Regions from separate parts of the Lysinibacillus sp. LK3 genome, predicted to be linked through region 1. Evidence: predicted binding sites of a transcription regulator. Region 1 holds the regulator's gene; each other region holds the start of a gene.
What was found. The regulator CtsR, encoded in region 1, represses protease genes until heat stress. The targets are predictions, from matches to a motif close to ATGGTCAATAAAGGTCAAACA.

Region 1 (11,033 bases):
CCCCAATTAATACTAGAGAACCAGGTACAATGCCCCCGCCTAATACACGGTTGAGTTCGCCCATTTCTGTTGCTACGCGCGATTCTTCAGTAGCTTCCACTTGGATAATCGGGATTGCCTTTTGAGTAACTGTAGCAGAATGTTGAAATGCTCCACGTGGGCCTTTTGCAACCATTTCTACTTCTTCCACCATTTTATTCCATTCACCACACCCAGGGCATCTTCCCATCCATTTAGCAGATTCATAGCCACAGCCTGAACATACAAATTTCGTTTTTTTCTTTGCCAAATTGCTTTCACCTCGAATATTTGTTCTTATCCTTAATTGTACAGAAAAAAAGACAGCTTGGCACTTAAAGCCTTACTGTCTTTTCTTGAAATTATTTAGAGATGGAAACTCCCTCTTTTTTCTTTACAACAAACTCATCGTTTACGTAATCAATGACAACCTGATTACCCTTTTCTACATTACCCTTTAGTAATTCTTCTGATAATCGATCCTCTACTTGTTTTTGTAATGCACGACGTAGTGGACGAGCACCATATTGAGGGTCATAGCCTTCTTCAGCAATTTTTTCAAGTGCTGCATCAGTCAGCTCTAACGAAATGTCTTGCTCTTGCAAGCGTTTTGTTAAAGCATTGCCCATCATCGCAATGATTTCTTTTAAGTGCTCTTTTTCTAATGCGTGGAAGACAATCATTTCATCGATACGGTTTAAGAATTCTGGACGGAATGCTTTTTTCAATTCTTCTAACATCGTACCCTTCATGTCTTTATGCTTAGACTCTGCACCACCTACATTGAAACCAAGGTTCTTTTGGTATTTTAATGCATCTGCACCAACGTTTGACGTCATAATGACCACTGTATTGCGGAAGTCTACTACACGTCCCTTAGAGTCTGTTAAACGACCATCTTCAAGCACTTGCAATAGAATATTGAATACATCAGGGTGTGCCTTTTCAATTTCATCTAATAAAACGACTGAATATGGCTTACGGCGAACTTTCTCTGTCAGTTGGCCACCATCATCGAAGCCTACATAGCCCGGAGGTGAACCTACTAAACGAGAAGTCGAATGTTTCTCCATGTACTCGGACATGTCAACACGAATCATCGCATCCTCATCGCCAAACATTACCTCAGCAAGTGCTCTTGCAAGCTCTGTTTTACCAACGCCTGTAGGTCCTAAGAAGATAAATGAGCCAATTGGTCGTTTTGGATCTTTTAAGCCAGCTCTTGCACGACGTATTGCACGAGAAATCGCTTCTACTGCTTCTCCTTGCCCTACTACACGTTTGTGTAACTCTTCTTCAAGCTGTAATAACTTCGAAGATTCTTCAGAAGCAATTTTAGCTACTGGGATTCCTGTCCACATTGATACAACTGCTGCTACATCATCCACAGTCACTTTAGATTCGGCTTTACCTTGCTCTTCTTTCCAATTTTTTCGAGTAGCTTCAATTTCATCCTTCAGCTTTTGCTCTGTATCTCTTAGCGCTGCTGCCTTTTCAAATTCTTGACCTGATACGGCTGCATTTTTTTCAGAACGAACATTTTCAAGCTTATCCTCAAGCGCCTTTAAGTTTGGTGGTACTGCGAATGAGCGTAAGCGTACTTTAGAACCTGCTTCATCGATTAAGTCAATCGCTTTATCTGGTAAGAATCGATCAGAAATATATCTATCACTCATTTTTGCCGCTGCTTCAATGGCTTCATCTGTAATTTTCACACGGTGATGCGCTTCATAACGATCGCGTAAGCCTTGAATAATTAGAATAGCCTCTTCCACTGTCGGCTCATCCACTTGGATTGGTTGGAAACGACGCTCTAAGGCCGCATCCTTTTCAATGTACTTGCGGTACTCATCAAGTGTTGTGGCACCAATACATTGAAGCTCCCCACGTGCTAAAGATGGTTTTAAGATATTTGATGCATCAATCGCACCTTCAGCACCACCCGCACCAATTAATGTATGCAATTCGTCAATAAATAAAATGATGTTGCCTGCTTGGCGAATTTCATCCATCACTTTTTTCAAACGATCTTCAAATTCTCCACGATATTTTGTACCTGCAACAACTGTCCCCATATCTAGTGTCATTACACGTTTGTCACGAAGGATTTCTGGCACTTCGTTATTAATAATTTGCTGTGCCAATCCTTCAGCAATCGCTGTTTTACCAACACCTGGCTCACCAATCAATACAGGGTTATTTTTCGTACGACGCGATAAAACTTCAATAACTCGTGTAATTTCCTTGCTTCGGCCAATAACAGGGTCTAAAGTACCTTCACGTGCAATTTGTGTTAAATCACGTGCTAGACTATCTAATGTTGGTGTATTGGCAGCTTGAGCTGCTTGTTGGCCAGATTGTGCATTATCATTATTACCTAATAGCAATAATACTTGCTGGCGAGCTTTATTTAAACCGACTCCCGCATTGTTTAAAACGCGAGCTGCCACGCCCTCACCCTCACGTATAAGCGCCAATAATAGATGCTCTGTACCGATATAGGAGTGACCTAGTTTACGTGACTCATCAACAGATAATTCAATTACTTTTTTAGCTCTTGGTGTATAATGTACGATTGGACCGACATCTTCTTTGCCCTTACCAACTAATTCTTCAATGCCAGCTTCAATCATTTGAGGACTAATATCAATGGCTTCTAACGCTTTCGCAGCAATACCGCCGCCTTCACGTATAAGCCCTAATAGAATATGCTCTGTACCGATAGATTCGTGCTTCCAACGAATAGCCTCTTCCTGAGCAAGCTGTAATACTTTTTGCGCGCGTTGTGTAAAACGATTAAACATCATATAAATCCTCTCCTTTTTCCCCATTTATAGGCTTATTCGCATGTTCTTGAGATAATGTCTCACGAAGCATCTCCGCTCGTACACGATCCCGCTCAGCAGGTGGTAATGCCTCACCTGCATAGTGCTGTAAAAAACCTGGTTGCATACTAACAACACATTCATTTAAGGTCGTTGTTTGTATACCATCAATCAATTGTAAATCTACTCCTAAACGAACATTAGATAGGCAAGTAGCAGCTTCCTCACTTGTTAAAATTCTTGCATGTGTAAGGGTACCTAAAGCTCGATATACGCGATCTTCTAGCGCAAGCTCTGCCTTTTCCATTAATTTACCTCTTGCATGCCGCTCTTTTTGAATAATCTTTTCAGCGACACTTTGTATATCTGCTAAAATATCTTCCTCTGTCTTCCCAAGTGTAATTTGGTTAGACACTTGATAAACATTCCCTAAATTTTCGCTTCCTTCACCATATATACCTCTTACAGTCATTCCTAAGCGTGTCATGGCATTTATAATTTGATTCATTTGCCCAGTTAATGTAAGAGCGGGTAAATGCATCATGACGGATGCTCGTAGACCCGTACCAATATTCGTTGGACAGCTTGTTAAATAACCAAAAGTATCTCGAAAAGCATACGGTAATACTTTCTCTAGGATACGATCAATCTTATTTGCTTGTTCATAAGCACTTTGAAGTTGAAAACTTGCTGTCATACATTGAATGCGTAAATGATCCTCTTCATTCACCATAATGCTAACGGATTCGTCTTCAGAGAGTAGTATAGAGCCCACTTGCTCTTTTTTAGCCAGTTGCGGGCTAATCAAATGCTTTTCTACAAGAATTTGACGCTGTAAAGGGGTTAAATCCTTTATAGCAAAATAAGCATAATCATTTTGAAGAGTTGGGCTATCGCTGACAGCATGTGTAACGGCCTGTTCCACTTGCAGTGCCTCATTTTCTGAAAACGCTAATGGAAAACGATAGCCATCTAAATTTCGTGCAAGGCGGATCCGTGTACTAATGACGATATCTGAGTAATCATCTTTGATATGCATCCAAGTTGGTGTCGCACGCTCTAAAAATGATTCAATCATCATGTCACATCACCACCTTCAAATTGTAGATGCTTCTCTAGCTCTTTAACTTCATCACGTAGCTTCGCCGCTTCTTCAAACTGTTCCTCATCTACGGCGGATTTCATACGCTTGCGGATATCTTCTATTTGCTTTTTAATAACATACACATTACTGCGAGCACCAGGCATTTTTCCAATGTGTTGTGGACCTGCCTGAATACGATTAAAAAGCTTTGGCAAATGATCTCCAAATGTGTCATAACAGCTTGGGCACCCGAATTTTCCTTCTTTTAAAAATTGCTTATACGAAAATCCACATTGTGGGCATGTTTGCTGTTGTGGTTGTACCTGTTGTTTTTCCCCCACCTTTTGCCATGTAGGAGAGCCAAACCAGTTAGACAATAACTGTTGAATAGATACTGGCTCTTGTTTAAACTCTGCATGAAATGGATGGAATTGTGAGGCGCAGACGTCACAATAATGATGCTCTACTTTTTGCCCACTTTGAACTTGTGTTACTGTAACTGTCGCATTACGTTGTTTACAATGTTCGCATATCATTTCCATCACCTCACTATTTTTGTTGTTCATATTTTATTGTTGTCAGCATTGCTCGCAATATTTTTGATCGAATGACATCTCTTAATGGGAGATGCAAGTCGATCGTGGAGCGATCAATTGCTGCTAACATTAATTTCGCTTCTCGCTTGGAAATTACCTGCTCATCAATGAGTCGATAAACCAAATCTTCTGCCATTGTTTGTGATGCCCCACCTTCAATTTGCCTGAGAACATCGTCGATTAAATCAATCTGTGAATTCGCGCGGACACGTAAAATTCGAATGTATCCACCACCACCACGTTTGCTCTCAACAAGGTAACCCCGCTCGGCAGTAAATCTTGTATTAATAACATAATTTATTTGTGATGGTACACATTGAAATTTATCAGCGATTTCACTACGTTTAATTTCAATATGCCCTTCTCCACCTAATTCAAGTACTTGCTTTAAGTAACCCTCTATGATGTCTGATATATTACGCATTTTAGGAATACACCTCGCTTGCTTCACTGACTTTGACTATCTTTGACTTTCTTTGAGTATATTATACAAAACGCTTGAAAAAAATTGCAATGATTTCGCCCATAGAAAAGTGGAAAGTCTTGAAAAAGGCTTTTTAAGAGCCGAAAAGAGCCCTTTTTCGATCATTTGTTTACGGTTTAATAATTTCCTTATACACCTAATGTACCCTTATTCGTCATAGAAAAAACGCAAGCATATGCAACTAGCATATACTTGCGTCTATGAAAATTATACCCAGCGACCAACAATTGGATAACGCCAAGGTTCATCAGACAATGCTTTTACGATACCGATGATCGGTACCACAAATACCATAATGCCGAAAATGATTAAAAATGGTAAGCCAATAAGGACAAAGCTTAAACCAACAGAGATAGCAATTAAAACACCCATGACAATTTGGAATAGCAGTGCTTGAATAGAAATTGCCTTTACTTCCTCATCCGAACTAATTAAAAAGAAAATAATGGGCACTAACCATGGCGCAAAAAATGCACTTGCGTGTATGATTACTTTAGACCATTTAGTCTCCATATATATCAACCCTTTCTTTGAACTTTATTCTATGTTTTATGTACTACTATTTACGGAACTATACCCGCAATAGTTTCACATTAAGAAAGATTTTTTTAAAATTTTTTTGAAAGGCTGTGAGGAGCGTTGGAATTTAACAACACATTAGCAAATGAATATGAAAAGGGTATTCGCCGTACATTGCCTAGTTATGATGCCATGCTACGTTTAATACAAACTTTTTATCATTCTAGGCTATCAGAAAATGCTAACATGCTAGTCGTGGGAGCAGGAAGTGGCAATGAAATTATACAGTTTGCAGAAGGAAGACCTCACTGGTCATTCACTGGCATTGATCCATCAGAATCCATGCTTACTATAGCTAAAGAGCGTTTACTCACTCTTCCTAATGATATGTCATTCCATCAGGCTACAATACTTGATGCTTCGCTGCCCTCTACTCAGTATGATGCGGCAAGTTGTGTTCTCGTCTTGCATTTTATTCATGATTATAAAGAAAAGCTCGAAACAATAACAGAAATAGCAAGACATTTGAAACCTGGAGCACCATTTGTCCTTGTTTCAAAATATGGTCAGCTAGGCTCTTTAGAAACAGAACTACAATTTGATTTATGGCGTTCTTATTGGCTACAGCATACTAGACTTTCTTTATCCGATGTAGCAGAGATGGAAAAATCCATTCGTTCCCTTTCTTTTATGAGTGAAGAAGAAATTTTAATACTTTTACAAAGTGCGGGTTTTACTAAACCTTCTAGATTTTTTGCCACTACTTTGTTCGGTGGTTGGGTATGCTTTAAAGAGGAGCGCTAACTATTTTGTAGTAAATAATTTGAGGTGAAAACCGTGATAAGCACCATTGGCATTACAAAGCAACAACAATTGTTAAAGGATTTTCCATTAGAAGAGATACATCAGCAAGAATTTGAATGGTATTGGGTTGATTTTAATTGTCCTACAGCCGAGGAGGAATCATTGTTGGATACATTTTTCCACTTTCACCCTCTCGCTATTGAAGATTGCTTAATGAGGTTGCAGCGTCCTAAGCTCGATTTTTATGATGATTTTCATTTCTTTGTCATTCATCGGGTAAACGAAGAGACGTTAGCTGCGGAGGAGGTTAATATTTTTGCCTCCAATAAATTCATCATAACCTTCCATAAAAATCCTGTCCCTGAGATAGAGAAGGTGCAAAAGATGCTGGAAAACCAACCGAAGAATTGGGAGCGAGGTACTGTATACCTAACGTATCAAACTATCGATAAAATTGTTGACAGTTATTTTCCACTCGTTTACAAAATTGAAGATCATTTAAATGCTTTAGAAGGTGAACTTACATACCAAAGTAATGTAAATGCCATGAAAATTGTCTTCGAGTTCCGTAGTGACTTGCTTGACTTAAGACGTACTATTTTACCAATGCGTGATCTTTTATATCGCATTCTCAATTCTTACCGTTTCTCACTAAAAAAATCGGAGAGAGCTTATTTTGGAGATATCTACGACCATCTACTTAAGCTAACAGAGATGGTTGAATCTAATCGAGAGCTTACAGCAGACATGCGGGATAGTTATATGGCTATGAGTTCTAGCAGAATGAATGGCATTATGATGACTTTAACAATTGTATCAACTATCTTTATACCACTTACCTTCATTGCTGGTGTGTATGGGATGAATTTCGATAACATGCCTGAGCTACATGGGCAATACAGCTATTTTATTGTACTTGGGATTATGATAATTATCGTTATCTTTATGTTGGCTGTCTTTAAACATAAAGGCTGGTTTAAACTGTTTAAACCATAAAAAGACTGCTCGTTTTCATTAAAACGAGCAGTTTTTTTAATCTATTAATACGGTCCTCTGTCATCAATCTTATTATCACCCTGCTGTGGAAATAAAAAGTAGGCTAATACCCCTGATCCCAAAGCTGCACATATGGTAATTAATAATTGCTCAACATCTGGTACCTCAGCGTGATAGTTTCGTAGCATATAAACAGAACCAATGGCAACAATCACCATCACAGGAATAACAAATTTAAAACGTTTTTTCTCCATACCACCCCTCCTTCCATTTTTATTTTCGTACGATTTTTAGATTGCTAAACAGTTCGTATTTTACAGGTTTCCTATTTTAAATTCAAATTTACATCGCTTCACTATTTGGACTAACAATAAAGTAAAAAAATAAAGAAATATCCAATTTTTTAACCAAATATTCAGCAAATAATAGTAAAATAGATTTAATCCCATTTATTTATTAAATATACAAACCTAACAAATTTCAAAAGTGCTTATTTACTTACAATTTATTATGGATATTAAGAATGGAGCAAATAATAATGAGTTGGTTTTCAAAAAATAGTAGTTCTAGCTACGCAATTATATTAACACCTGAAAATTTTAAGAGCGGTGTACAGTTAGATGTATTGAACCACCCCAATCTTCAAAAACAATTACAACTTTTAAATTTAACACTTGAGGATTTAGCTATCATTAAGCAGCTACAGCCTTTAGCTAAAGACTTAATTCCTGAAATGGTGGAGAAATTTTATGCAGCCATTAGTTTGAGCCAAGATTTACTTGATATTATTAATAGAACATCACATATTGATCGTTTGAAAATCACGTTACATAAACATTTAAGTGACATTTTTGAAAGTCATATTAATGATGCCTACATTGCTGAACGAAAAGCCATTGCTGAGGCTCACGTTCGAATTGGCTTGCAGTCAAAGTGGTATATTGCCTCATTCCAGTCACTCACTACTACTTTTGCAAACTTTGTGAACGAGGTGGATATTTCTAAAACAGATGCTATTCGTGCTATAAACGCTTTTTGTAAAATCATTAATTTTGAGCAACAACTCGTGATTGAGGCATATGAAAAAGAGGAAGAACGTATTCGCTCAGCAGCAGATGCAACAAAAAATTCCCTTGTAACGACGATCCAAAGTACTGCAGAAGAGCTTAATGCCATTAGTGAAGAAACAGCCGCATCATTATTAGTGATTTCCTCACAAACAGATGATATTGCTGTAGCAACCAAGCAAGGATTGAACTTCGTAGCAGATACACAAGAAAAATCAAGACGAGGCCAACAGCAATTGAAAGAACAAAATGATTTAATCCAAGTTATTTTGCAAAGTGTCAATGGTCTTGAGGTAACGATGAACCAACTACGTACCTCTTCTCAAAAAATTTCTGAAATCGTTGGGCTAGTTACAGGCATTGCTGATCAAACCAATTTATTAGCATTAAATGCTTCTATTGAGGCTGCACGAGCTGGAGAACATGGGAAAGGTTTTGCAGTAGTGGCTGAGGAAGTTCGTAAACTTGCGGAGGAAACAAAAAATGCCGTCCAAAATGTTTCTCACCTTATTAAGGAAACAGAAAGTAATATTACGACTATGGCTAATTCAGTTACTAATGTTGATCAAAAAATTCAACATAGTGTCAATACACAAGAAAGTTTATCCAAGTCATTTAATGATATTGCTGATGCAGTTTCTGGCATTCAGCAGCAATACGTAAATACATCTAGAGATATTTCAGCTATATCTAATTTAATCACTGAATTATCGCAAGGTGCTACACTAGTCTCTTCTTCTTCCGACTCGCTCATTAATGTTGTCAATGAACTAAATATGTAAAATAAAAAAGGGAACTCATTTGGAGTTCCCTTTTTCCTTAATGCGGCAATGCACGTTTTTGTTTACGGTGCTCTCGTCTTGCTGGCCCAGTTTCAAATAAACGCTTCTCTTCATCTGTTTCAGGATAGATTGAGGGAACTGGTACGGGTTTCCCTTCCTCATTTACTGCAACCATCGTGACAAATGATTCTGTCGTTAATTTTTCCTCGCCAGTCTCAATATTGCGAGAAACAACGCGAACATAAACCTCCATTGAAGAACGTCCTGTAGACGAAACAATACTCTCGATTTCAAGAATATCTCCTACATGTGCAGCGGATAAAAAATCAACCGAGTCAATAGAAGCTGTCACTACAAGGCCTTTCGCATGTTTCATTGCTGTAATAGCAGCAATTTCATCAATATAAGCTAACACTCTTCCACCGAAAATAGAATTGTGATTATTTGTGTCTGGGGGTAATACGAGACGCGATTGAACCGTACGTGATTGGCTCATGGGTACAGCGTTGTTTGGCATAATTCTTGCAACTTCCCTTCTCATGTTGTTCTTTCGTCATCGTATCGCAGAAAAAGAGCTGATGCAAATTTAGAACGATTTTTTAATCGAAATAAATTTCATATCAGTCATTTCTTCTATAGCCCACTTAATTCCTTCACGTCCATAACCACTCATCTTTACTCCACCATATGGCATGTTATCTACTCGGAATGTCGGAATATCATTAATAATGACAGCACCAGCCTGTAATTCATCTGCTGCATATAAAGCATCTGACAATATATTCGTGTAAATACCTGCATTTAGGCCAAGGTCCGACTCATTTACAAGTCGAATTGCGTCGTCTAATGTTTCATATGAAACAATTGAGACGATTGGTGCGAATGTTTCCTGACAAACAATTTTCATATCAGCTGACACATTCGTCATAACTGTTGGCGTTAAAGTACGTTCAGTAAATACGCCTCCAGTTGCAATCATAGCCCCCTGTTCTTGTGCCTCCTCAATCCATTCCCTAATACGTTCCACTTCATTTGGATTTATCATGGCACTAACATCTGTTGTCTTCTCTAATGGATCTCCTACTATAAGCTTTTCTGTTTCTGCAACAAATGCTTTAGTAAATTCATCAATAATGGAGGAATGCACATATATACGTTGTAACGAAATGCATACTTGTCCAGCAAAGTTAAAAGCACCGCTTACACAACGACTGATAATTTTATTTATTGGCGTAGATGGTTCGACAATTACTGCAGCATTAGAACCCAGCTCTAAAGTTACTTTACGTAAGCCTACTTTTTCTTTAATCTTCAAACCAACCTTACCACTACCTGTAAAGGTTACTTTTTTGACATATGGATGTGTGACAAGCGTATCACTAAGCTCACCCCCACTTCCTGTCACAATTTGTAATGCCCCATCGGGTAATCCTGCATCTCGGAAAATTTCTGCCATAACGATAGCACTTAGTGGCGTTTGTGTTGCTGGCTTTAATACAACTGTATTGCCCACTGCAAACGCTGGGCCTAACTTGTGTGCCACTAAATTGAACGGAAAATTAAATGGCGTAATGGCTGATATTACACCTAAAGGTTCTCTTTTTGTCCAGCCTATTCGATCTCCTGCTCCAGGGGCTGCATCCATTGGAACCGTCTCACCTTTTGCCTGTTTAGCTCCTTCAGCTGCAAAGTGATAGGTTGCGATTGTACGGTCAATTTCAGCTAAACCTGCAACAATAGGTTTTCCAGCCTCTAAGGCTAAAATCTCTGCAAGTTCTTCTTTTCTTTGTCGCATTATATCAACGACTTTATATAATATTTCGGCACGTTCGTAGGCTGTTGTCTTTTTAAACGATTG
Region 2 (11,033 bases), on a different contig from region 1:
TCTACTTTATCAAAGTATATTGACGAAATCTTAACGTTTTTGCCAAACAGTCATGATTAATGTGTGAGCAACATAGTTGAATAACTTTATACTTTCACATACGATGAACATACTAACGCTATCACCAATTTTTCCTTAGCGTCATTGATCTTCTTCTATAGATGACGTTATATGTATTGGTTGAATGAAGATAAAAAGTATTCTGTTTAGGGGGAAGTATTTATGTCGGAAGAAAAAATTTATGATGTAGTAATTATTGGTGCAGGTCCTGCTGGGATGACTGCCGCTGTTTATACATCTCGTGCAAATTTGTCTACTTTAATGATTGAACGTGGCATTCCTGGTGGACAAATGGCAAACACAGAAGAAGTAGAAAACTACCCAGGTTTTGAGACAATTTTAGGACCAGAGCTTTCTACAAAAATGTTTGAGCATGCTAAAAAATTTGGTGCTGAATATGCCTATGGTGATGTAACGGAAATCATCGATGGAGAAGAATATAAAACAATTAAATCAGGTGCAAAAGAATATAAAACACGTGCCATTATTATCACCACTGGTGCTGAGTATAAAAAAATGGGTGTGCCTGGTGAAAAAGAGCTTGGTGGCCGTGGTGTCAGCTACTGTGCAGTATGTGATGGAGCATTCTTTAAACAAAAAAATCTAGTTGTCGTAGGTGGCGGAGATTCAGCTGTTGAAGAGGGTGTTTATTTAACTCGCTTTGCTGATAAAGTGACAATTGTCCACCGTCGTGATAAATTACGTGCACAAAAAATTCTCCAAGATCGTGCCTTTGCCAATGAAAAAATTGATTTCATTTGGAATGCAACTGTAAAAGAAATCAATGAAGCGAATGGTAAAGTTGGCAGTGTAACACTACGATCAACTGTCGATGGTACAGAATCTGAATTTGCTACAGATGGTGTTTTCGTCTATATAGGTATGCTTCCGTTAACGAAACCATTTGAGTCATTAGGTATTTTAAATGAGGCTGGCTATATTTTGACAAACGAAACGATGGAAACAAAAATTCCAGGTATCTTTGCAGCTGGAGATGTTCGTGAAAAATCACTTCGTCAAATTGTAACAGCAACTGGTGACGGTAGTATTGCCGCGCAAGCTGTTCAACATTATGTAGAAGAGCTATTAGAGAAAATTAATGCCTAATAGGGCTATTTTAAGGAAAAAAATACAATTTTAATGTGGTTTTAATATTGCTGTAACTTGAATGACATATAAAAGGTGTATGATAAAAATGTAATTAGCAATCCCCCTTTTATTTTGTTTAGTAGGTTGTTTCCGCCTCCAATAGGTGGGAGCAACCTACTTTTTTATGTGTAAAAAATCAAATAATAATATCACGATAAACGTAAATTTCGCCCAAGATGAAATGGTTATCTTTGAATAGAACTAAATTGTTAATTGTCTGCGTACAAGAGTTGTAAATGAGGACAAAACTTACAAGGTCTTGTTATAATGAAGAGTAGAATGCAAAAGTGATTAGAGGTGTGCCTATGCAAAGAATTGCAAATTTAATTGCCGTAAAAGACGGTAAAGTATTATTACTTCAGAAACCAAGACGAGGCTGGTATGTAGCTCCAGGAGGGAAAATGGAGAGTGGCGAGTCAATCTTCGAGGCTGCTATTCGAGAGTTTCAAGAAGAGACAAACGTCATACCTTTACATGTTCATTTAAAGGGTGTTTATACGATGATCATTAAAGAAAACAATGACGTAGTGGATGAATGGATGCTCTATACATTTGTTGCAAAGGATGTAGATGGAGTACCATTCGAAGAAACAAGAGAAGGCAAACTTGCATGGCACCCAGTAGAGGATTTAGCACATTTGCCAATGGCTGAAGGAGATCGAACTAATTTACAATTTGCTGTTTCGCAATCAGGCATTCAGTATGGCACGTTTGACTATACAACGAATTTTGAATTACTTCATCAGAAAATACAAATTTCAAAAGAACAATAAAGGAGTTGCATGACAGTGGTGGTTGAAGGCCAACAAAGTACACATGAATTGGTTATTATTACAGGAATGTCTGGGGCTGGGAAAACAGTAGCTATTCAAAGCTTTGAGGATTTAGGGTATTACTGTATTGATAATTTACCACCTGCGTTACTTACAACTTTTTTAACCTTATTAAGAGATTCTGGTAAAAACAGTACCCGAATTGCAGCAGTAATGGATATGCGCGGAGGCGACTTTTTTGATGCTCTAATTGGCGCATTAGACCATATACTAAAAGAAGGCGATATTGTTGCTCGTATTTTATTTTTAGATGCAGATGATGCCACATTAGTCAGACGGTATAAAGAAACGAGACGTGCACATCCATTAGCAGTGAATGGTTTACCTCTAGATGGAATTAAACAGGAACGAATACTTTTATCTGAAGTAAAGGGTCGTGCCAATTTTGTTTATAACACATCTAACATGAAACCAAAGCAATTACGTGAAAAAATCGTAAAAGAATTTGCAAGTGAGGCAGATACTATTTTTACCGTTAACATTATGTCCTTTGGCTTTAAACATGGTATGCCGATTGATGCGGACTTAGTGTTTGATGTTCGTTTTCTTAAAAACCCATACTATGTGGAGGAGCTACGTCCAAAAACGGGTCTTCAAACAGAGGTATCTTCTTATGTGTTAGCGTTGGAAGATACGCAAATCCTTATACAAAAACTGACGGATTTATTAGACTTTATGATTCCTCTCTATCGACAAGAAGGTAAATCACAGCTTGTTATTGCTTTTGGTTGTACTGGGGGCCAGCATCGCTCAGTGACATTAGCAGAATTTTTTGGTGCATATTTTGCGGGCAAGGAAAATACGGTTATTACGCATCGTGATATTAATCGTAGAAAGGAATGAGTGAATGGGGAAAAAGCAAACAAAGCTTGTGGTAATTGGTGGTGGCACAGGGCTCTCCACGTTACTTCGCGGTCTGAAGCATCACCCATTTGATATTACTGCTATTGTAACAGTAGCAGATGATGGTGGATCTTCAGGTCGTTTACGTGATGATTACGATATCCCACCGCCTGGTGATGTACGCAATGTGATTGCAGCATTATCAGATATTGAGCCCCTTGTAGAGCAAATGTTTCAATACCGTTTTTCGGCATCTGAAGACTTACGAGGTCACTCCTTAGGGAATTTAATGCTTACAGCCCTTACTGATATTACTGGTGATTTCAATCATGCTATCAGTGAGATGGGAAAGGTTTTAAAAGTTCATGGTCGAGTTATTCCAGCAGCTAATAAAAAAATCACCCTACATGCTGTGCTTGAGGACGGTTCAATTATCGAGGGAGAATCAAAAATCCCGACAGCGACGAAACGCATTAATCGCGTTTTTTTAGTACCTGAAAATGTGCAACCGTTGCCAGAAGCTATTCGTGCAATACTTCGTGCAGACTATATTTTAGTAGGACCAGGAAGCTTATATACAAGTATTATTCCGAATTTGCTTGTTAAGGAAATAGGTGAAGCAGTTGTTAAGGCTAAAGGAAGAAAAATATATGTTTGTAATTTAATGACACAAAAGGGTGAAACCATTTCCTATACAGCAGGCGATCATGTAACAGCCATACATAAGCATGTTGGCCATGATTTTATCGATTCCATTTTAGTAAATGATGAAGAACTCCCTAACCCTGTAAAAGAACTGTATAAAGAAGAAAGAGCGGAACCAGTAACATTTGACGTAGCAAAGCTTGAAAGTATGGGTTTAGAAGTTATCAAACGAGACATTGCTACAATTCGACCAGATGGAACGGTTCGACATAATGCTACAAATGTTGCAGAATGGCTGGTAGATTATGCTGATATTTACCATCAAAAAGTAAGAGGACCAATAATAGAAACATAATGGCTTTATTGTATATGGTAAGATGAACATATACATAGAAATCATGATTGAAAGGGGGGCGTGATATGTCTTTTGCTTCTGAAACAAAAAAAGAATTGACACAAATAGAAGCGGACAATCATTGTATGAAAGCAGAAGTTTCTGCCCTAATTCGTATGAATGGTTCATTATCCTTTGCAAATAAACAACTAAGCTTAGACGTGCAAACCGAAAACGCTGCAATTGCCAGAAGACTATATACGATTATGAAAAAATTGTATCCGTACAATGTTGAATTACTTGTTCGTAAGAAAATGCGATTGAAAAAAAATAATGTGTATATATGCCGTGTAAGAGAAGGAGCGCGTGAGCTATTAATTGATTTAGAAATCATCTCAGACGACTTTCAATTTAACCATACTATCTCAAGAAAGCTCATTCAAAAGAGCGGCCAAAAAAGAGCTTATTTAAGAGGAGCCTTTTTAGCAGGAGGTTCCGTCAATAATCCAGAAACATCGGCTTATCATTTAGAGGTTTATTCTTTATATAAAGAACATGGTGAGGCATTAATGGATTTGATGAATGAATTTGAACTCAATGCCAAAACAATTGAACGTAAAAAAGGCTTTGTAACTTACTTAAAAGAAGCAGAAAAAATTTCAGATTTCCTTAATATTGTTGGAGCGCATCAGGCTATGATGAAATTTGAAGATGTTCGGATTTTGCGAGATATGCGTAATAGTGTCAACCGTATTGTGAACTGTGAAACTGCCAATTTAAATAAAACCATTGGAGCAGCATTACGGCAGGTTGAGAATATTCGATTTATTGAAAATTCAATTGGTCTTGATCAACTACCAGAGAAGCTTCGTGAAATAGCACGTCTCCGTGTTGAATACCAAGATGTGACATTAAAAGAGCTTGGTGAAATGGTATCTAGTGGAACGGTTAGTAAATCAGGTGTTAACCATCGATTGAGAAAAATTGATGAGATTGCGGATGCATTAAGGCGTGGTGAAAAAATAGGTGGTTAAGTTATCATACTTTTCAGGTATGAATGTCATGCTAATCGCTTATTGTTCTTTTGCCAGTAAGTAAGGTAAGATAAAACTAATAGATGAACGGTAGTGAAGGGGAGTTTTGAGAATGATTGAGAGAAGAGTCCAGGTTAAATTAAAATTAGGACTACAAGCTAGACAAGCAGCACTATTTGTGCAAGAAGCAAATCGTTTTAGTGCTGATATCTTTCTAGAAAAAGATGAGAAAAAAGTAAATGCCAAATCCATTATGGGTGTTATGAGCTTAGCAGTTGCTAAAGGTACCGAAGTGACTTTAAGCAGTGAAGGTAACGATGCTGAGCAAGCGGTTACAGCATTGGCAACAATTATTGAAAATGAAGATTAACATTCATTAAATACAAAAGGCATCACAGAGCAATTCTGTGATGCCTTCTATTTTTTTATTTATTATCGCTACGGTGCATAATATGATCGATTAAACCGTATTCTTTTGCACGTTCAGCAGTCATGAAGTTATCACGATCTGTGTCTCTTGCAATGACTTCAAGTGGTTGACCAGTGCGTTCAGATAAAATGCCATTTAATTTTTCACGTAAGAATAGAATACGTTTAGCAGCAATTTCAATTTCTGTCGCTTGACCTTGTGCACCACCTAGAGGTTGGTGAATCATGACTTCAGCATTTGGTAAGGCAAAACGTTTACCAGGTTCTCCAGCTGCAAGTAGGAAAGCACCCATTGATGCAGCCATACCAATACAAATTGTTTGTACCTGTGGTTTAATGATTTGCATTGTGTCATAGATAGCCATACCAGCCGTAATGGATCCGCCAGGTGAGTTAATATAAAGAGAGATATCTTTATCTGGATCTTCTGCTTGTAGGAAAAGAAGCTGAGCGACAATGGAGTTAGCAACATTGTCATCAATAGCACTTCCTAAAAGGATAATACGGTCTTTAAGTAGACGTGAATAAATGTCATATGCACGCTCACCACGACTAGTTTGTTCAATAACTGTAGGAATTAAATTCATGTTAAATCCTCCTTAAAAAGCTAAATTCGAATACCTTTGCTGAAAATTTTCCTTTGTATTTCAGCTGTATCCTTATCATACACATTATAGTCAGGGAAGGTCAAATATTAACCCTGCTAAAGTGAAATTAAAAAAATAAATTGTTTTTGCATTCTATGGTTGAATTATATAGGATAGGCTTGTATAATGATTAAGGTTATAAGGTTTAAAGTACAGGACACTATTTTGCAGGTATGCTTCAAAAATGAGGGTTATCTACATCATGCTTTTCGTAAGCCTAGAGTGAGTACTTTTTTTTTGTGTCTTTTGCCCTCGTGGTGTAATGGATAACACGTAAGATTCCGGTTCTTGCACTGGGGGTTCGATTCCCTCCGAGGGCGCCATTTTACTGATCAATTGATATACTGTTATAGCTCATCTCCTAATAAGTAGTTTAGCAGCCTGCTTACTGGAGATCGAGAGGAAGAATAAAGGGAATACTGTCCTAGTTGGCATTATTCCCCTATTTATTCCTTTCAAACCTTCAAAAAAGCAACAACTCCAAATTATTTTTTAGTGAACATACTGTACGTGAGACTAGTAATAGTCGAAAAAAAAGAATCCTATCTGAGGGGATTCTTTTTTTTGCCTAAATTTATCGAAATTTGGCATGGTTCTTATTGTATATATATTAGTTTTAGGTTAATTTTCTTGTTATTTATACATGTTTTTTCAAATTATATGAATTTATTATAAATTTATATGAAAAAATATTTAATTTTATGCGAAAAGTTGTTGTCTAAATACTATAATGTTAATATAATTGACCTAATAGTCTAACATTTCCGAATTGCGAAAAATAATACGTAATTCGGAAAATTATCGAACTAGGGGGAAATACAATGAAAAAAACAGGTTGGATGTTACTGATGATTATTGCAGCTTTAACATTAGCACTTGCAGGTTGTGGTACAAAAGATGATGCATCTTCAGGTAGCTCATCTTCAGAAGATGGTGGAGATGGCAAAAAGGTTTACAAAGTAGGTACTGAGGCAACTTTTGCACCATTTGAATCTGTTGACGATTCAGGGAAAATTGTAGGGATTGATGTCGATATTCTACAAGCTATTGCAGATGAGATGGACTTTGAGGTTGAGTGGAATAATATTGGATGGGAGCCAGTGTTCCAAACAATTAAGAACGGTGAAACAGATATCGGTGCTTCTGGAATCACAATTACGGAAGAGCGTAAAGAATCATTTGATTTTACAGAACCGTATTATGAGTCTCAGTTATTAATTGTTGTGAAAGAAGATTCAAAGATTAAATCTCTTGATGAATTAAAAGATAAAAAAGTATCTGTACAAATCAATGCAACTGGTCATATGGCAGCGAAAAAGCTACAAGGGGAAGCAAGTACAAATATTATGGCTTTTGAAAGTCAGCCAATCGCTATCCAAGAGATGCTAAATGGTAATGTTGATGCAGCTATCGGAGATAATGCAGTAGTTTATGAATATATCAAAGCTCACCCAGATCAAAAACTAAAAGTAATTGAAGATGATGCATTCGAAAAAGAATACTATGGCTTCATGGTTCAAAAAGGGAATAAAGAATTGCTAGATAAATTAAACGAAGGTCTTAAAAAGATTAAAGAAAACGGTAAATTAAAAGAAATTACAGGCATTGATTTTCAATAAAAATGAATGAAATGATGCTACTAACATAGTAACTTTGCTAACAGCTCATTTATTAATTGTAATTTAAAGGGGAATGGGGTTTTCGGATGGACATCTTTGACTTACGCTGGGACATTGTCTGGAACTACCGAGATATGTTTATACGAGGTATTGGCGTAACACTTATTTTGACACTTAGTGGTTATTTTGGCGGTATTCTATTAGGACTATTTTTAGGCCTTGGAAAATTATCGAGTAAAAAATGGATTTATTGGCCATCTAAACTATATATCGATTTATTCCGTGGAACACCGATGCTTGTACAAATCTTGTTAATTCACTTAGCAGTTATTCCAACAATTTTTGGTCATTCTTTAGGTTATATGGTATCAGGGATTACAGCGCTTATTTTAAACTGTGCTGCTTATAATGCGGAAATTTTCCGTGCAGGGATTCAAAGTATTGCAAAAGGGCAAATGGAGGCTGCTCGCTCTCTTGGATTAACGCATAACCAAGCGATGCGTAAGGTCATTTTACCTCAAGCATTTAGACGTATGATTCCGCCATTGGGCAATGAATTTATTGCATTATTAAAAGATTCTTCACTCGTAACTGTAATTGCAGCACCAGATATTTTATACGCTAGTAAGGTCGTAGCTGGTGCAAGCTTCCGCTTCTGGGAACCGTATATCGTTGCAGCATTATTATATTTAGTGTTGACATATGGTGTAACGAAGATTGTAGCATTTATCGAGAAACGATTTAGCAATAGCTATGTCCCTCGTAAAGCTAAGGTAGAAGGGCGGGAAGCTAGATGATAAAAATTGAAAACCTACACAAATACTTTGGCAAGCTTGAAGTATTAAAAGGAATCGATTATGAAATTCAAGAAAAACAAGTTGTCTGTGTTATTGGGCCGTCTGGTTCAGGAAAAAGTACATTTCTCCGTTGCATCAATATGTTAGAAGAAGTAACGGATGGTGCTATTTATATTGAAAATGTAAAAATTAATGATCCTAAAACGAATATCAATGAAATTCGCGCTGAAGTGGGTATGGTGTTTCAACAATTTAACTTATTCCCGCATATGACGGTTATCGATAATGTCACGATGGCACCTATGCAAATTCGTAAAATGAATCGTACAGACGCAGAAGCTTTAGGACATGAGCTTTTAAAAAAGGTCGGGCTCGACAGCAAGGCCTATAATTATCCTGAGCAGCTATCAGGTGGTCAGCAACAACGTGTGGCGATTGCTCGTGCCTTAGCAATGAAGCCAAAAGCTATTTTATTTGACGAGCCAACTTCAGCACTTGACCCTGAAATGGTAAAAGAGGTGCTAGATGTTATGAAAAATCTAGCAGCTGAAGGGATGACAATGGTAGTTGTGACACATGAAATGGGCTTTGCTCGTGAAGTAGGTGATCGAGTAGTCTTCATGGATGGGGGCTATATTGTAGAAGAAGGGTCTCCAGAGGAACTATTCGGCAATCCCCAAAGCGACCGTACGAAAGCGTTTTTAGGAAAAGTATTATAAAGCTGAAAAAGCGAACGACATGCTCGTTCGCTTTTTTTGTGCTGTTCTTATTTAATGAAGGGGATTAGATGTTGTGTCGAATGCATTCAGCATCGTTTGCATATCCTGTTGGGAATACTGAGGCACCTGATAATAGCCGTGTTTATTTTGATAAATGGATAATTCGTATCCCATTTCAATACAGTTAGGAATACTATCCGCAACAACGCGACGAACTACAGGGTTTGTTGTCTCCAACGCAGCAGTTGTCATACATTTCGCTGCTCCTTTTTGAGCTCCAAGTAAAAATCCAGAAATAGCTTCATCATTAATTTCATTAGCGTTTTGCATCGGCTTTTTTGGTTGACCAGGATTTAGGCCATATTTGAAATCATTTCCTGTTTCCATTTGGTAGCGTCCTGTTGGAACAGATGGATCGTGTCCTGTTTTAAACGACTCTACGATCGTATTGTACATACCAAGAGTGAAATTATATTGGCGATCCAAAATGTTGAGTAATTCAGGATCTTTTACATGGGGACGCAAAATAATCGCTTGGTTCATACCTGCAATAATTTCGCCAATTGTTTCATGCATGTCCATCATTTCATGTCCACCATGATTTAGGCTATGTTGTTGATTTAAATTTGTTTGGTTTGATGATTCATTGTAAAACGATTGTGACAAAAAAAACGCCTCCTCAATAATTTTTTGTTGCAGTATTTAGTATGTCGTGTCAATTCAATTTCATACGGTATAAATGTAAAGGTAAAAATGTAGACTAAAGATAGAAGGAAAAGCAAGTCAAGGAGGCTTAAAATTGAAAAAGTTACTTGGACCAATTGGAATAATTGTCATCATTCTTGTTGTAATCGCCTTATTATTTATACCTAAATACAATAGTCTGGTGACAGCCGAGGAAAATGTTGATTCTAAATGGGCACAAGTTGAAAATCAGCTCCAACGTCGCTATGATTTGATTCCCAATCTAGTGGAATCTGTGAAAGGCTATGCGAATCATGAGCAAGAGGTGATAGCGAATATTACGGAGGCACGTGCACAAATGGGAAGTGCAAGCTCACCAGAGGAGCAAGCTGTTGCCAATGATGCTTTAACTGGCGCTCTTAGTCGTTTACTAGTAGTTGTAGAAAATTACCCAAACTTAAAGGCAGATGCAAACTTCCGCCAGTTAATGGATGAGCTAGCAGGTACGGAAAATCGTCTGGCAGTAGCACGTGAGGATTACAATAATGAGGTGCAGCAATTCAATAAACATGTTAAACGTTTCCCGGGGAATTTAATGGCAGGGATGTTTGGCTTTGAACAAAAAGAATACTTTAAAGCCACAGCAGGAGCTGACAAAGCACCATCTATCGATTTTAGTCAATCGGGTACACATTAATGAAACGCTGCATTGTACAGATAATCATCGTTTGTTCGATGCTTCTTTTTTTCTCGAATCTAGCAGAAGCAACAATGCCATCACCGATGAAAAATACGTATATACATGACTTTGCCAATGTAATTTCTGCGAATGTCAAAGAAGAGATAAATCAATATTCTGAGCAGTTGGATCAAGGCACGGGTGCTGAAATCATGGTAGTCACAGTTGATAGTCTTCATGGACAAGAGCCGAAAATGTATGCGACAAAATTGATTCGGTCATGGGGCATTGGTGACAAGGAAAAAAATAACGGTGTCCTGATTTTAGCTACCTTAGGTCAAGGGGAAGGAAATAACGACGTTGTAATTGCCGTGGGTCAGGGATTAGAAGGAGCATTACCAGATGGTAAATTAGGACGCATTTTAGATAATGCATTTTATCCCTCAGCAAGTGCTGGTAATCTAGACCAAGCTTTTCAAGCAACCTATTCTGAAGTTTTCCGCGCTGTTGCCCAAGAGTATAATTGGAACGGTGATTTGCCAGCGCAAACAAAAGAAGAGG
Region 3 (11,033 bases), on a different contig from region 1:
CACCGCTTCAAGAATATTTACGTGCAAGAGCTAACAGCTATTTGGACTGGGTTGGCCCAGCAGTAGCAAGACATGCAGATTTTGCAGTAGTAGCAAGCACATCTTATAAAGAAGTGGAGGATCAATCACATTGGTGGGTTCAAGCCATCGATACAAAGCATTATTCATATGAGATAGAGGCGATGGGCGATGAAGTACAGCAAGTGCTTGCGATGCAAGAGGATGAGGACTTGCTGGCTGAAATCACTACCCGCTTTCAAGCGCAGTATGTCTATCAAAAATCTACAAGAAAGCGCTCCAAAACATCTGTTAGTGAAATAAAGCGATTAGAAAATTTACAGCGCCAGGAGGAACCTGAATTTTATTTTGCCTCTCCTATCAAGCAAAAGGCCTCGTCCATTGCACCTCGACCCGCTTTTTTACAGGAGCAACAGCTAACTGGTGCTGAAATTGGTACAGCTGTGCACACAGTGATGCAGCATGTTCCTCAATATGGCTTTAGTCATATCGATGCTGTAAGGGACTTTGTGGAGGATTTAGTGGCAAGACAGCTTTTAACAGAGGCGGAGGGCAAAGTAGTTCCGCAAGCGAAAATTTATCGTTTTTTTGAGACAGAAATAGGGCAACGCTTTCAACGCGCGAGGCAGATACGTAGAGAAATGCCGTTTACAATTAGTAGAATCGATGAAGATGGTGATGCTCAAATTGTGCAAGGGATCATTGACTGCCTATTTGAGGATGAATACGGTAATTGGGTCTTGTTGGATTATAAAACGGATCGTATACAATCTCATTTTGCGCAGGAGCCAGCCTTGTCAAAGGAAATACTAGGTCGTTATGCCGTACAGCTTCGTGTTTATAGCGAAGCCATTGAATCCATCTTACACATCAAGGTGAACGATAAAGTATTATTTTTATTCGATAATGAACAGATCATACACGCATAAAGAACTTGTTACGGGCAAAGTGGGGCAAAGTTTTTTCTTGCCCTGCTTTCACCATAGCTGTTAGTCAAGAGGAGGCTATTTTGTGGAGTTAAAACCAACAATGTTGCAGGAACGAATAGCAACATTAGATATTTTACGAGGTATTAGTTTAGTAGGTATCTTATTAGTAAATATGTATACCTTTTATTTGCCAATGCCGCATATTGATTTGGCATCATGGTTTACAACCCCATCAGATATTGTTTGGCAGAAAAATATAGATATTTATGTGCAAGGCAGCTTTTACCCGCTTTTTGCCATGCTATTTGGTTATGGGCTAGCCATGCAGTGGCAAAAGGCTCAAAGTCGTCAACAAAACTTTTATACGCTGGGGCTTCGTAGACTGTCCATCCTGTTTGCTTTTGGTTTTATCCATGCTGTGCTAATTTGGTGGGGCGACATATTAATGATGTATGCATTTTGTGGCGTTTTCTTAGTGCTTTTACTACGATTGAGTCCCATCTGGTTATTAGCGAGTGCTTTGATTATTAATGGCTTGATGCAAGCTTTTATGCTCTTTGTAGTAGGGATTGTAAATTTTAATACAAAAGTAGATGATTACTTAGATATCGTTTCAGTAGAGAAGGCCATCACGGCTTATGGGACAGGAAACTGGGTAGATGCCTTTTTGCAACGCTTAACAGATTTATCAACGCAGGCAGGCATCGAGATGTGGTTTGTCGCACTGTTCACGATTTTACCGTATATGTTAATAGGGGCCGCTGCCTCTAAATGGCATTTAGTAGAACGGGCTAAAGAATTGAAGTGGCTCTGGCTGACGTTTGCAATTGCTGGATTGGTCATCGGTATTGGTATAAAAAGCTTATCTATTATGTTTACAAGAACATATTTACTAGATTATTTAAAGGTATACATAGGGGGCCCAGTTCTATCGGTGGGCTATATTGGGGTCATTGTGTTACTTTGCTTAGTGCCAATAATGCCAAAACTACTTAGTCCTTTTGCTAAAATCGGACGCATGTCATTAACGATGTATATTCTTCAATCTATTATAGGTACTTGTTTATTCTACCAATTTGGCTTTGGCTGGTATGGTAAAGTAAGTGTAGAAACAGGGGTATTAATTGCTGTCGGCATTATTGTTGTGCAAATGATCATAGCAGAAATCTGGTTATCTAAGTGGAAACAAGGACCGTTAGAAACAATATGGCGTAAATTAACATATAAGCAAAAAGTAGAAGTGCGTTAATATATTCCTCTTCACATGCATATTTTATGAAGATATAACAACTTATAAAAATGTTGCCGCAAAAATGAGGTAATTTCTATCATATTGTTGTATTATGTAGAAAAAAGAAGGAGCTCTTTCAATCATGAAAATTTTATCATTCAAATTAGGTGGACATGTAAGCTTTGGACCAAAAGTAAAAAAAGAAGAAGCGGTATGGGATGTACTCGCTATTCAAAGTGAACTTCAAGTTCTCCCTTCTTTTTCAAGTTCAATCGTGGATGGCATTGCTTTAGGCTTTGATTTTGTGGAACAGATTCGTAAATTAGTAGAAGCAGCAGAAAAATCAGATAATGCTAATAGTTTTAAACGTGAATTTACAGAGATCGAATGGCTTTCACCAATTCCACGTACACCTAAAAATATTATGTGTATTGGTAAAAACTATGATGAACATGCAAAGGAAATGGGTGCAGAGGCAGCACCAACGGATTTAATGGTATTCACAAAATCACCAACTGCAATTGCTGCAGATGGACAAACAATTTCCATACATGCAGATCTTTCTTCAAAAATGGATTATGAAGGTGAGCTAGCTATCGTTATTGGTAAACGAGGCAAAAACATTCCTAAAAACTTAGCGTTTGATTATGTATTTGGTTATACTATTGCCAATGATGTAACAGCTCGTGATTTACAAGAGAAACATAAACAATTCTTCTTGGGTAAAAGCTTGGACGGTACTTGCCCTCTTGGACCATACCTTGTGACAAAGGATGAGATCCCAAATCCACAAGACTTAACAGTAGTGACAAAGGTCAATGATGAAGTACGTCAAAATGGCTCTACGAAAGATATGATGTTCTCTGTTGAAACGTTAGTATCCATCCTATCTCAGCATGTAACATTAGAGCCAGGAGATGTGATTTTAACAGGTACGCCAGCTGGTGTTGGCAAAGGGATGAACCCGCCACAATTCTTAAAAGCTGGAGATACAGTAAAAGTGTCTATTCAAGGAATTGGTACTTTAGTCAACCATTTTGAATAATGATGATATCAATCCGCGTGAGTCTATACTCCGCGGATTTTTTACTGCTTTAAGGCATAGTAACAGATGTAAAAACTATGAAATGCAAGGATTCCAAGTTTTAAATGATGTAAATTATGTGAACACTATTGTAATATTTGAAACCCTTTCCATCGCATGGTAGGATAGAGTTTGATAGAAAAAGAATGAGGGGGACAAACATGAGTTTTTTAACTAGCCAAACGCATTTGCATATTACTACGTGGGTAGTAGGTATTGTCATCTTTTTAATTGCGGCACTAATGGGCAAGCAATCAAAAGGCTTACATATGACATTACGTCTGTTTTATGTACTAATAATCATCACAGGTGGGGCATTATTTATCGAGGCAATGGACTATGGTAAAGGTATGCTTTACGGATTTAAGTTCTTAGGTGGCATACTTGTAATTGGCATGATGGAAATGGTATTAGTACGTCAAAAGAAAAATAAACCAACAGCTATGTTTTGGATTTTATTTGCAGTATTCCTATTAATCACTTTGTTCCTAGGATTTAAACTGCCAATGGGTCAAGATTTCTTAGCATAATGATTTAAAAGTCGTGAAGTAGTTGCTTCACGGCTTTTATTTTGTAAACGAAAACGGAAGACGGAATTGACACCTTTTTGTCGTAATTCATTTCGCTTTTACGCAAAATCTTTGGAAAAGATAGCGACGTGACAGAGTTATTTGGTAAAATGACGTTGATTGGTTTGAAAGAGAGGGAATAACAGTGAAATTTAAGAAGTGGATAAGTGCGACGGCTGCATCACTTTTATTAGCAACTTCATTAGTAAGTACTATACCAGTAGCACATGCGGATGAATCAGCGACTAGAACAATAGCAGAAGAAAGCATCTATGATTTAATCGTTGACCGTTTCTTTAATGGCTCGGGCACAAACGATTTTGATACAAATACGCAGGACCCTTCGAAATTTGCGGGGGGCGATTTTACAGGTTTACAGGATAAACTGAAATTTATCGGTGAGATGGGCTATACAATTGTTTCCATTGGGCCTATTTTTTCTACAGAGAAGTATGATGGATCAATGCCCACAAGCTATACTACAATAGAACGTCATTTTGGAACAACGGAAGAATTCCAAAGTACTGTAGAGGCCTACAAAGCTAAAAATATGTCCATTATGGTGGATTTTCCACTTACAAATGTGAGTCCAAATCATGAGTGGGCAAAGGATGCATCGAAAGCGGATTGGATTGCATCTACCAATAATGGACAAGTACAGTGGGATTTATCGAATAAGGATGTGCAAGAAGCACTTATTCAAGCAGTAACTGAATTTGTTTCTACATATGACATCGGTGGTATTCGTTTAACAAATATCGCAGGGGCTGATACAGCGTTTATCAATGCAGTAATAGCTGCATTAAAAGAGACAAAAACATCACTTTATGTGATAGCAAATGAAGAAAGCGATGCTGACTTTGATGCAACTTTCTCACCTGTAACGGCAGATATCTATCGTAATATATTTAAAAACGTGGATATGGATTCTTCTAAATTAATGGAACCCTTCGCAGGAGAAAAACCGACACAAATTATGGTGGATTCACTTGAAACTCATCGTTTTACATTTGACTCTGCTAATGAAAATATGTTCCCACCTACCCGCTTAAAAATGGCGATGGGTGCTTTATTTATGCTACCAGGAATTCCTGTCGTACAATACGGGACAGAAATTGCTATGAATGGGGAAGCAAAACCAGATACACACCAGCTTTATAACTTTAAAACAGACGAAGAACTGATTGATTATATTAAAAATGTTCAATCTTTACGTAATCAATCAGCTACTTTACGTAATGGCGATTTTGAAGTCATTACAAATGAAAATGGCCTTCTTGTCTTTACACGTTCTTCTGACGAAGAAAAGTGGGTAATCATGGTTAATAATACTGGTAAAACACAACGCGTCGACTTAACACCTGAACAACTTGGTGAAGGGAAAATGCTGAACGGTATTTTACATGAGGAAAAAGTTCGCTTAAATGAAAAAGAAGTCTATCCTGTTATTTTAGACAGAGAAATGGTTGAAATTTATCAAGTTCGCAATGATGAAGGCTTAAACACTCCTTATATGGTGGCTCTTGGCTTAGTATGGGTGATCTTTATTGGCTTTGTTGTCATCATCATTAAACGAGGGAAAGTTCGTCGTCAGGAGCAAGACGTCCAATAATAATAACACGACAAAAAAGCATGCCAGGAACCATCCTAGCATGCTTTTTATTAGCCTTCAAAGCTTTTATTTGTGAAGAAAATTGCAATAGTCCCAGGTCCGACATGTGAGCCGATCGCGGAACCTATCATGGTAATTTGCACAGCTTGAGGTGAAAAACGCTCCTGAATAGAGGCTTTTGCTTCATTCGCAAAGGCAGCGTCGTCACTATGGCTAATACCTACGATTTTATTTGTAAAGCTGCCACCACGCTCCTGCATTAAATCTAACATACGATTAAGTGCTTTTTTTCGACCGCGTGACTTTTCAATCGGTACAAGTTTGCCATCTTCTACATTTAAAATAGGCTTAATACTAAGAAGGCCACCTAAAAATGCACTAGCTTTTGATACACGACCACCTTTTGCAAGGTAATCTAAGTCTTCTACTGTAAATAAATGCTCGACCTGAGGTGCAAGGGTATTTATTTTAGAGGCCATGTCTTCTAAGGATACTCCTATATTTCGCAGTCGTACAGCTTCTTCCACGACAAGGCCATGTCCTAGTGATGCGCATTTAGAGTCGATAATGACTAGTTTTAAGGAAGGATACTGCTCAAGTACCTGATTGCGAATCATTTGAGCGGTACTATATGTGCCTGATAATTCTGATGAAAAAGCGATATAAATACCTTCTTCATCATTTTTGGCTAGCTCCTCAAAATGCTTCAAAAAGAGCTCAGGTGACACTTGTGATGTTTTTGGCTGAGCACCTTGGCGTATTGCATCATAGATCTCTTTGGAATCAATTGAAATCACATCTTCATATTCTTTGTTGTTCAATTGCACTCGTAAAGGGAGTAGCACGACATCTTTTTCTTCATAGTAAGATTTTGGTAGATCACATCCACTATCCGTAAAAATCTTCATTCTCTTGTCCCCCTAATTTCAACTTACTTTTAAAGCTTTTTAACTTTATTCAGTAGATACTCACTTTAGATAAATGGAAGGGGTACCACTGAATAAAGTTAAACTGGTAAAAATGGAATGTTAACTTGAACTTACTACTTAACTATGATAATTTCAAGCGTTCAATGAGTATTTTTGCAATTCCATCATCATTATTCGTTGTCGTAATTTCATTGGCAATGTTTTTAAGACTTGAAATACCGTTCCCCATCGCTACACCAAGTCCAGCATATTCGATCATTTCTAAATCATTGTCTTCATCACCAAATGCGATGATGCGCTCACGAGGAATACCTAAATCTTTTGCGACATGTGCAATACCCACAGCTTTATTTAAGCCGCGACGCACAATTTCAATAATATGAAGTGGCGCGCCCCAGCGACGATGCTCGATGACTTCAGCATGCACTGCCTGTAAATGATCACGTATAATAACCGAATTGGCTTCATTTGCCTGAATCAGCAAACTTGTAGGATTTTCCAAGAGGTGTGTGTATAAATCGCCAAGTGTAATTTTTGGGTTACCCATATTAAAGATATTTAAGATACGATCGTCCTCTGTGTGAACATAAACTTCATCTTTTACCTCAGCGATAATATTTTCGTATTCATAACTGTTAATAGAATCAACGACATCATGTACGACACTTAAATCAATTGGTGTGTGCATATGTTGCCAAGAGACATTTTTAGGATGATGCACATATGCGCCATTAAAATTAACAATGGGTGTAGTGAGCCCAAGTTCTTGATAATAAATAGTACTTGCTCGGTAAGGACGTCCTGTCGCAATCATCACTTGATGCCCTTGTTCCTTAGCCTGCAATAATGTTTTTTTCGTTTTTGCAGAAATTTGCTGTTGATCTGTTAATAAAGTTCCATCTAAGTCTAATACGATTAAATGCGGTTTCATAGCTCGTTGCCCCTTTCCTATAGTTTGAATAGTATCTCTTTGTCTTACATTCGTCAAAATTTTGTCACAGTGAAAAAAGTTTGCTAACATAAAGATGAGAGAATAGTTGGGAGTGACAATAATGTTTGTAGAAAAAGAAGTGTGGGGAAATATTCCTTTATTACATATACATACAGACAATATGAATGAAGAAACCCCGGTAGTCATTTTTTTGCATGGCTTTATGAGTGCAAAAGAACATAACTTACACTATGCATACCAATTGGTGCATAAAGGGGTGCGTGTCCTATTGCCAGATGCAAAATTTCATGGTGAGCGTAGCGAAGGCCTAACAGAAATGCAAATGAATTTAAATTTTTGGGACATTGTTTTAAATTCTATTCATGAAGTACAACAATTATATGATGTATTAAAGAATAAAAATTTATTAGCTAGTCATAAAATTGGCATAGGAGGCACTTCAATGGGTGGCATCGTGACATCAGGCTGTCTGAAACTTTATGATTGGATACAAACAGCTGCAATATGCATGGGTGCACCTGGTTTTATAAAATTGGGTGAATACCAATTGCAACAATTTGCTAAAAGCGGAGTTAACTGGCCGATGTCAGAGGAAGACGTTGAAAAAATTAATGAAGCCCTTGCTAAATATGATGTCAGTTTAACACCAGAAAAATTCGCGGGCCGCCCTGTATTCTTTTGGCATGGAGAATTAGATAAAACAGTTCCTTTTCATGAAACGTATAAATTTTATGAAACATTACGGGAATACTATGAAGCAAACCCTGAATATTTAAAGTTCATGGTTAACAAAAGGGCTGGACATGCAGTACCACGTGACGGGATGCTAGCAGCTACAGCATGGCTTGCACAGCATTTGGCATAACAGGGTGCATCTGCTATGATAAGGTTAACACTATGATGGAAGGAGAAATACGAATGGATCAGGATATGAAAGATAGCATGTTAGGTGCTTTAGAAAACGTAATTGATCCTGAGCTTGGCATTGATATTGTCAACTTAGGTTTAGTATATGATGTGGAATTAGATGATGAAGGTGTTGCAACTGTTACGATGACACTAACATCTATGGGCTGCCCACTTGGTCCAGTCATTGTGGATCAAGTGAATACGGCGTTAGGTGAACTTCCAGAAGTGAAAAGTACAAATGTTAATATTGTATGGAATCCACCTTGGTCGAAAGATAAAATGTCACGCTATGCCAAAATGGCATTGGGCGTACGTTAAAATGGCTTATTTAAAACCCTGCTTATTGAAAAATAAGCAGGGTTTTTGCTTGTAACGAAACTAATCGATACGGCATATTTGTAATGGACAATTTTCACAGGCAATTTCATTTTTTAAAAATTGTAAATCATGAATGGTAATAAATCCTTTATCAAAAGTGATAATCTCATGTTTTTTTAAATCATTCAGCATACGATTAATCATTTCCCGACTTGTCGCACACAGATTTGCAATTTCTGTATTTGTTAGCTGAAAATCAATAAAAATCGAGTCATTTTCTACAGGTTTACCATACGTATTGGACAGCCGAATGAGCGTTGAAAATAGAGCACCTTTTTTACCGTTTAACACTAAATCGCGCAAACGACTCTGATGCTTTAAGTTTTCTGTTTGTAGCCACTTCATGTATTCCACCATAACTGTCGGCTGCTCTTCTAGTAAATGCTCCAAAGATTTACGACTCAAAACATACAACGTAGAGGGTTCTAAAACTTTGGCAGTCATTGAATTATAGACGAGATTACAAAATAACGAACCTTCTCCTATTATGCTGTCAGGGCCACAAATACGAATGGTTAATTCCTTACCCGTCTCGGATTCTTGGCTAATCGAAATAACACCTGATTGGATGTAATAAATTTCTTTTGCCCGTTCACCCTCTAGAAAAATTTTATTTCCTTTATTCACTTTGATAAAAACACCGTGGTTTTGAAAAAGTTCTTTAATTTTTTCAAACATATTATCCATTAAAACCATATCTCCAACACATCGCTTTCTTTTTGTAATAAATGGCGATTATTACAAAAGGATAGTGGATTTCGATACTAAAACATAGAAACATACCATTATTATAACGTAAACTTCCATAATAAGTGAAAAAATTTTAGGACGATTTCTTTGCTAAGCATTGTCGAGTGATGTAAAATAAAGTTAGTCAAAAAAGGTCAAACTTTTTTAATGAATAAGAATGGGTATATAAATAATGAGAAATATGAAAAAAAGGAGTGCTAGCTATGCAATTTCAACAAACAGACAATAAAAAACCATTAGAACAATTTGGGCGCAATTTAATTGAAGAAGTAAAAAACGGCAAGATGGATCCTGTTATCGGGCGTGATGAAGAAATTCGAAATGTAATTCGTATTCTAACACGTAAAACGAAAAATAATCCTGTATTAATCGGTGAACCAGGAGTTGGTAAAACGGCAATTGTGGAAGGTTTAGCACAGCGTATTGTTAAAGGTGATGTACCAGAAGGCTTGAAAGAATGTGTGCTATATGAACTGGATATGAGTGCGTTAATCGCTGGTGCAAGTTATCGTGGACAATTTGAAGAACGCTTAAAAGGTGTGCTAAAAGAAGTAAAAGAATCAGAAGGACAAATCATTCTATTTATTGATGAAATTCATACGATCGTAGGTGCAGGAAAAACAGATGGCGCTATGGATGCAGGAAATATGCTAAAACCTATGCTAGCACGTGGTGAATTACACTGTATTGGTGCTACTACCTTAGACGAATATCGTATGTACATTGAAAAGGATCCTGCCTTAGAACGTCGATTCCAGCAAGTACTAGTGCGTGAGCCATCTATAGAGGATACGGTATCCATTTTACGTGGTTTAAAGGAACGCTTTGAATTACATCACGCAGTACGTATTCATGACAGAGCAATTGTTGCGGCAGCAGAACTATCCAATCGCTATATTACAGAACGATTTTTACCTGATAAGGCCATTGATTTAATTGATGAGGCTTGTGCAATGATTCGTACAGAAATTGATTCAATGCCACAGGAATTAGACGCAGTCACACGTCGTATTATGCAGCTTGAAATTGAGGAACAGGCATTGCGTAAGGAAAAGGACGAGGCAAGTAAAAAACGTCTGGAGCAATTACGCGAAGAATTAACAAAGTTAAAAGAGTCATCTAAGGGCATGCGACAACAATGGGAAGCAGAAAAAGAAAAACTACACGATATTCAGAAAAAACGTGAAACATTGGATAAATATCGTCGTGATCTAGATGAGGCAGAAAGTAAATATGATTTAAATAAAGCTGCTGAATTACGTCATGGTAAAATTCCGACACTTGAAAAAGACATTCAGGTACTTGAAAAGGAATTAGAGAACGGTGCAGAATCTCGTATTTTACGTGAAGAGGTAACAGCAGATGAAATCGCAGCAATTGTTTCACGTTGGACAGGAATCCCTGTAACAAAATTAGTAGAGGGTGAGCGTGAAAAATTATTACGTTTAAAGGATACATTACATGAACGTGTGGTTGGACAAGATACAGCAGTTCAATTAGTGACAGAAGCGGTATGGCGTGCACGTGCAGGTATCAAAGATCCACACCGACCTATTGGTAGCTTTTTATTTTTAGGTCCAACTGGTGTAGGTAAAACAGAACTTGCCAAGGCACTTGCTGCACAGTTATTTGATTCAGAAGATCACTTTATTCGGATTGATATGAGTGAATA

Region 2: clpP (ATP-dependent Clp endopeptidase proteolytic subunit ClpP) is a predicted target of CtsR. The motif match lies at 6,001-6,021, and genes of this name have one in related genera.
Region 3: VK91_RS07605 (ATP-dependent Clp protease ATP-binding subunit) is a predicted target of CtsR. The motif match lies at 9,482-9,502, and genes of this name have one in related genera.

Annotation. Positions count from the first base shown of each region.
Region 1 covers NZ_LDUJ01000034.1:53,416-64,448, reverse strand. The annotation lists gene radA (DNA repair protein RadA) at 1-289, opposite strand, end outside; gene VK91_RS20580 (ATP-dependent Clp protease ATP-binding subunit) at 381-2,825, opposite strand; gene VK91_RS20575 (protein arginine kinase) at 2,815-3,924, opposite strand; gene VK91_RS20570 (UvrB/UvrC motif-containing protein) at 3,921-4,463, opposite strand; gene VK91_RS20565 (CtsR family transcriptional regulator) at 4,477-4,947, opposite strand; gene VK91_RS20560 (DUF4870 domain-containing protein) at 5,215-5,520, opposite strand; gene VK91_RS20555 (class I SAM-dependent methyltransferase) at 5,647-6,330, shown strand; gene corA (magnesium/cobalt transporter CorA) at 6,364-7,326, shown strand; gene VK91_RS20545 (hypothetical protein) at 7,371-7,580, opposite strand; partial or broken gene VK91_RS23375 (protoglobin domain-containing protein) at 7,850-8,410, shown strand; gene VK91_RS23370 (methyl-accepting chemotaxis protein) at 8,393-9,175, shown strand; gene VK91_RS20535 (acyl-CoA thioesterase) at 9,213-9,692, opposite strand; gene VK91_RS20530 (aldehyde dehydrogenase family protein) at 9,762-11,033, opposite strand, start outside.
Region 2 covers NZ_LDUJ01000004.1:31,647-42,679, forward strand. The annotation lists gene VK91_RS03535 (tetratricopeptide repeat protein) at 1-60, shown strand, start outside; gene trxB (thioredoxin-disulfide reductase) at 223-1,167, shown strand; gene VK91_RS03545 (8-oxo-dGTP diphosphatase) at 1,515-1,982, shown strand; gene rapZ (RNase adapter RapZ) at 1,992-2,885, shown strand; gene yvcK (YvcK family protein) at 2,890-3,885, shown strand; gene whiA (DNA-binding protein WhiA) at 3,951-4,898, shown strand; gene VK91_RS03565 (HPr family phosphocarrier protein) at 5,011-5,268, shown strand; gene clpP (ATP-dependent Clp endopeptidase proteolytic subunit ClpP) at 5,324-5,914, opposite strand; tRNA gene VK91_RS03575 (tRNA-Arg) at 6,223-6,297, shown strand; gene VK91_RS03580 (basic amino acid ABC transporter substrate-binding protein) at 6,796-7,593, shown strand; gene VK91_RS03585 (amino acid ABC transporter permease) at 7,680-8,390, shown strand; gene VK91_RS03590 (amino acid ABC transporter ATP-binding protein) at 8,387-9,109, shown strand; gene VK91_RS03595 (spore coat protein) at 9,161-9,775, opposite strand; gene VK91_RS03600 (LemA family protein) at 9,909-10,490, shown strand; gene VK91_RS03605 (YgcG family protein) at 10,490-11,033, shown strand, end outside.
Region 3 covers NZ_LDUJ01000013.1:143,915-154,947, reverse strand. The annotation lists gene addA (helicase-exonuclease AddAB subunit AddA) at 1-947, shown strand, start outside; gene VK91_RS07650 (DUF418 domain-containing protein) at 1,030-2,196, shown strand; gene VK91_RS07645 (fumarylacetoacetate hydrolase family protein) at 2,321-3,223, shown strand; gene VK91_RS07640 (YisL family protein) at 3,424-3,792, shown strand; gene VK91_RS07635 (alpha-amylase family glycosyl hydrolase) at 3,977-5,443, shown strand; gene VK91_RS07630 (DegV family protein) at 5,494-6,351, opposite strand; gene VK91_RS07625 (Cof-type HAD-IIB family hydrolase) at 6,494-7,303, opposite strand; gene VK91_RS07620 (prolyl oligopeptidase family serine peptidase) at 7,425-8,189, shown strand; gene VK91_RS07615 (metal-sulfur cluster assembly factor) at 8,243-8,551, shown strand; gene VK91_RS07610 (Crp/Fnr family transcriptional regulator) at 8,612-9,298, opposite strand; gene VK91_RS07605 (ATP-dependent Clp protease ATP-binding subunit) at 9,565-11,033, shown strand, end outside.